Regions from separate parts of the Paucibacter sp. B51 genome, predicted to be linked through region 2. Evidence: riboswitches for the same ligand, from Rfam matches in the RefSeq annotation. Region 2 holds a riboswitch; the other holds the start of a gene.
The links. Region 2 has a riboswitch for cobalamin ahead of OOB33_RS08625 (TonB-dependent receptor plug domain-containing protein). Riboswitches for the same ligand answer to the same signal wherever they lie in the genome.
Positions count from the first base shown of each region.

Region 1: it holds a riboswitch for cobalamin, as region 2 does, so the genes downstream of both, OOB33_RS21190 (energy-coupling factor ABC transporter permease) here and OOB33_RS08625 (TonB-dependent receptor plug domain-containing protein) in region 2, are expected to answer to the same signal.

Region 1 covers NZ_JAPIVN010000002.1:40,963-43,341, reverse strand. Annotated here, with positions in the region: gene OOB33_RS21195 (hypothetical protein) at 1-309, opposite strand, end outside; cobalamin riboswitch at 436-692, shown strand; gene OOB33_RS21190 (energy-coupling factor ABC transporter permease) at 1,090-1,743, shown strand; gene cobM (precorrin-4 C(11)-methyltransferase) at 1,740-2,379, shown strand, end outside.
Region 2 covers NZ_JAPIVN010000001.1:2,026,357-2,028,735, forward strand. Annotated here, with positions in the region: gene OOB33_RS08625 (TonB-dependent receptor plug domain-containing protein) at 1-1,262, opposite strand, end outside; cobalamin riboswitch at 1,365-1,636, opposite strand; gene OOB33_RS08630 (hypothetical protein) at 1,632-2,180, opposite strand; gene pth (aminoacyl-tRNA hydrolase) at 2,185-2,379, opposite strand, start outside.

The DNA of each region.
Region 1 (2,379 bases), on a different contig from region 2:
CAGGTCGCGGCTGCCATCGCCCATGATGATTTCGTAGCTCGGTAGCTTGCTGTTCTTGGACTGGACCGTGACCTTCTGGGTCTGGCCGCGCACCCGGGTCTCTTCGATGCGGGTGCTGTCATCCTCGATCACGGTGACGGTCACGCGCGCATCGGCCACGCCGTCGGCAGCTGCGGCCGCAGGGGCTTCAGGCGCTGGGGCGGGCTTGGCTGGCGCCGGATCGGCGGCCTGGGCCGGGGCGCAAAGCAGGCCGCTCAGCAGAGCCAGGGCGGCCGGCAATGATCGAAACCAAAGTGTCGAGGAGTTCATGCCGGCATTCTAGGGCCGGGGGCTCGGGCCCTGCGGCTGCAAGGGCGCTGCGCTGCGGGCCTTGTTGCGGCGGTTCCTGCCTAACCCGCAGTTCGCACAGCGCTTGTTGGCCCCGGGGGTTTTGCGCTAGGATGGCGCCCTGTTGGTGCTCGTGGGACTCCCAAAAGTCCTGCAGTTAAACGGGAATCAGTAGATGCAAGCCGTCCCTTCGGACCTTGCCTGACTGAGCTGCCCCCGCAACGGTGCGTGAACGAAGCGGCCTGGCCTTGCGCCAAGCCGGCCTCAGGGTTCATCTCAAGCCACTGGATGTTGTTGTCTGCATCTGGGAAGGCGATGGACTCGATTTCACCAGCCCGGATACCGGCCAACGAAGCGGTGCGCCGTAGCCCTTGGGCTGCCGCACCATGTGGCGAAAACCTGCGGGGAAGCGGGCGATCGCGCTGTTTCGGTGTCTCTATCCATGGATTCCTCTCCCTCCTAGGCCCTGATCGGGTCTGAGCTTCGGGTTGTCGCTCGTCGGGCCGTTGTGCCGCTTTGCCCTTGTGCTGATTCGCTCGCGCGTTTGCGCCGCAGCGGCCGGCTGAGGCTGCTGCATGGCCGATTGCGCCAGGCGCCGCGCCGCTGACCCCGCATCTCACCCCGCCCCCGAGAACTGTTTTCCCGCTGACGCGTGCGCCCGGCTCTGGCCGAGGCCTGCGCGTGGCCTGCCCCTGCGCGGCCCGCTCTTGGCTGCGCTGTGTTCCACCGCCCCTTCATTCCACTCCCATCGGAGCTGCCACCATGCACATCGAACCCGGGCTCATCGCCCCCGCCAAACTGACCCTGGCCGCCGCCGTGGCCGCGCCGCTGGTGCTGGCGCATCTACCGCCGCTGTTCAAGCAGCCCGCGCTCTTGCTGCGCACCTTGCTGGCGGCGCTGTTCTTCTCGCTCTTCATGCAGGCCTTTCACATGAAGGCGGGCCCGTCGGAGCTGCATTTCCTCGGCGCCATGCCGCTCTACCTGAGCTTCGGCTTTGTGCCCACGCTTTTGGGCTTGCCCCTGGGCCTGCTGCTGCAAGGCCTGGTGTTCGAGCCGCAGGATCTCGTGCATCTGGCGGTGAACTCGCTGTCGCTGATGCTGCCGCTGATGGCGGTGCATTACGGCCTGGCCCGGCGCCTGGTCCACGGCGAGCGGCCGGTCACGGTCAAGACCTTGCTGCAGCTGGACAGCGCCTACTACGGCGGCGTGATTGCCATGGTGGGTTTCTGGCTGGCCATGGGCCAGGGCGAGACCAGCCTGGCCGAGTGGGCGCGCTTTGCGCTCGCCTACGCGCCGGTCGTGCTGCTGGAGCCTCTGGTGACGCTGGGCACGCTGTGGCTGCTGCGTGCCGATGGCCCGCTGCGCCGCCTGCCGCTGGCGGCCCAGTGCTTTGCACCGCAGCCAGGCCGGGCATGAGCGAGGCGCGAGCCGAGCCCGGCACGGTCTGGTTTGTCGGCGCCGGCCCAGGTGACCCGGACCTGATCACCGTCAAGGGCCGGGGCTTGATCGAGCGCGCCGGCGCCATCCTGTTTGCCGGCTCCCTGGTCGACGAGGCAGCCACGCGCTGGGCGCCGCCGGGCTGCGAGATTGCTGATTCCAAAGGCATGACGCTGGATCAGATGTCGGCTTGGCTGATCGAGCGCGCCGCGCGCCATGAGACGGTGCTGCGTCTGCAGACCGGCGATCCGGCGCTCTACGGCGCGCTGATGGAGCTGGTGCAGCCGCTCGATGCGGCGGGCGTGCCGCTGCGCGTGGTGCCGGGCGTGTCTTCGGCCATGGCCTCGGCCGCGGCGGCCGTGGAGACCTTCACCCTGCCGGAGCTGACGCAGACGGTGATCTTCACCCGCGTGGCGGGGCGCACGCCCATGCCGGCGGGCGAGGACCTGGCGGCCCTGGCCGCGCACCGCTGCACCTTGTGCATCTTTCTGTCCATCACCTTGCTGGGCCAGCTCACGGCCGAGCTGCGCGCGGCCGGCTGGGCCGAGGACGCGCCCATGCTGGTGGTGCACAAGGCCTCCTGGCCGGGCGAGGAGCAGATCCTGCGCGCCACCC
Region 2 (2,379 bases):
CCGGCCGCGACCGTGCCGGTGTTGACGCCGCCGAACTGGCTGTCATCGTCATGGCGGCCGTGCACTTGCAGGCTCAGCGCATCCTGGTTCCACAGCCAGCCCAGGGCCAGCCCATGCTGGCGGCGCTTGTCGATCTTGTTGTCGCTCAGCAGGTTCGGGTTCTCCAGGCGGTCCTCGCGGCGCTCCAGGATGAAGTTGAGTTGCTGGCCTTTGGCGATCTGGTAGCTGCCATTGAGGCTGATATTGCGCAGCTGGGTTTCGGTCAGGTATACCGAGGGTTGGGTCTCGTACTTCTCGGTCGATTCAGCCAGGCTCAGCTGGGTCTGCAGCGCCGGCAACCATTGCGCACTCCAGCTCAGCTGGGCCACGCGGGTGTCCTGGATGCTGTGGTCGTCATTGTCTGGCGAACTTTTCGATCCATCGTATTGGGCATCGGAGTGGCTGCTCAGAGCGAGGGCCTCAAGCCGGTGGGCCGTGTTCAGCTGCAGGCCGATTCGGCCCTTGAGGTTGTGGTTCTTCCAGCCATCACGGTCGGCGATGTAGCTGAAGCTGCTGGGCGAGTCGATGGTGCTGTTGAAGCCGTCACTGCGCTCGGCCGCGGCGCTGAGGGCGAAGTCCAGCAGGCCCGAGCTGCCGGTGAGGCCGGCGTCGAGCTTGCGAGTGCCCAGATTGCCCAGACCGGCGCCCAGCTCGGCCTGCAGGCGCGGGCCGCCCTTGCGGGTGAAGATCTGCACCACGCCGCCGACTGCGTCGGAGCCGTAGATGGCGCTGGCTGGGCCTTTGAGCACTTCCACGCGTTCGATTTGCGACAGCGGGATGCCTTGCCAGGCCGTGCCGCCGCTGGCTTGCGAATCGACACGCACGCCGTCCACCAGAACCACCGTGTGGCGGGTGTCAGCGCCACGCAGGAAGAGCGATGTCGTGGTGCCGGGGCCGCCGTTGCGGACCATCTCCACGCAGCCGCTGTTGCGCAGCAGATCGGCCAAGCCGCCAAAGGCTTGGCGCTCGATGTCGGCACGGGTCAGCACGGTCAGGTCGGTCAGGACTTCGCTCAAGCGAATGGGCGAGCGGGTGGCGGTGACCACCACCGAATCGAGCTTGTTGGGGCCAGGACCCTGTGCCTGGGCCTGGCCCTGAATGGCCATGGCAAGCAGGGCCAAGGTGAAGGGCAAGGCTTGGGCGCGAACAGCAAAGGACGAAGGTGCGGCGGGCAGGAACGCGCGCGCCTGAGTGCGGGCCAAGGGCCGGACGGAAGAGGTCATGAGCAAAAGAAACAGCAAGCAGAACTGCCAGGCACCAGCTCACCCGCTGAGCGCCTGTGGAACGATGTGCTGCAGCACCCGCCCGTAGAAGGGCAGGGGACGCGGCGCACCACGTTGTTGGCCGGTATCCGGGCTGGTGAACCTCAGCAGCTGTGTCCTTCCCAAAACCCGGGGGTTTCAGTGGACCGAGGACAGCGCTTGAAGCGCGCTGGCGGCTGTCGCGATGAGGCGTGCGGCCAGGGCTTCGTTCACTTACCGTTGCGGGGACAGCTCAGGTTGGGCTTGCTTGCGAGCGTGGCAGCGCGCCTTCCTGATTCCCGTTTAACTGTGCAAGACGCAATGCCTGCACGAGCACCAACGGGCTGGATTCTAGCTTGCGGCCGAGGCGGCCCGGCCGGGCTGGGCGCCGATGGATGCGGGCGCAGGCGGCGCTTTTGCTTTCGTGTCTGCCGGCGTCAGGGGCTTCAAGGGTTTGGGCGCCTTGGGTGCTTTGGGCGGTTTGGGATGAGCGGCTTGCGCGGGCTGGGTCTGCGCAGGCGCCGAGGCAGGCAGGCCGCGGCCATGGATGGCCACCGAGCCGGGCGCTCGACGCAGCGCTTCCGATTCTTCTTTCAGGCGACGAGCTTCCATCTCGCGGGCGCGACGCGCATCGTCTCTGGCCAGGGCTTGGGCGGCGCGCCGGTCGGCGTCGCTCGGCTGGTCAAAGGCGATGGTCTTGGGCGCTTGCGCGCTGCCTTCGGGGCAGGGCGAGTCGCGCAGATCGCGGCCCTGTGGTCCGCAGCGGTAGACCTGGGCGCTGCGCGTCTCCGTCTGGGCTTGTGCGGCAGGGGGTAGACCCAGCAGGGGCACGGCCAGCACCGCAGCCCAGGCCGCGCCATTCAAAACCAGGACGGGGCGGGGCAGGGTGCGGTGGTGCATGGGCTCAGCTTTCGGTGGGGGCGGCTGGGGTGGTGGGCTGACCGGGGCTGCCTTCGGGCTTGGCGGCCAGGGCTGCCGGCTTGGGCGGTTTGGGCCGCGGCGGCTTGGCGTGGATCTTGGCCAGGGCCTTGTCCATCTGGCCCGCCAGCATCAGCTCGACGGTGGCCAGGGATTTGTCGATGCAATCCTGCACCGCCTC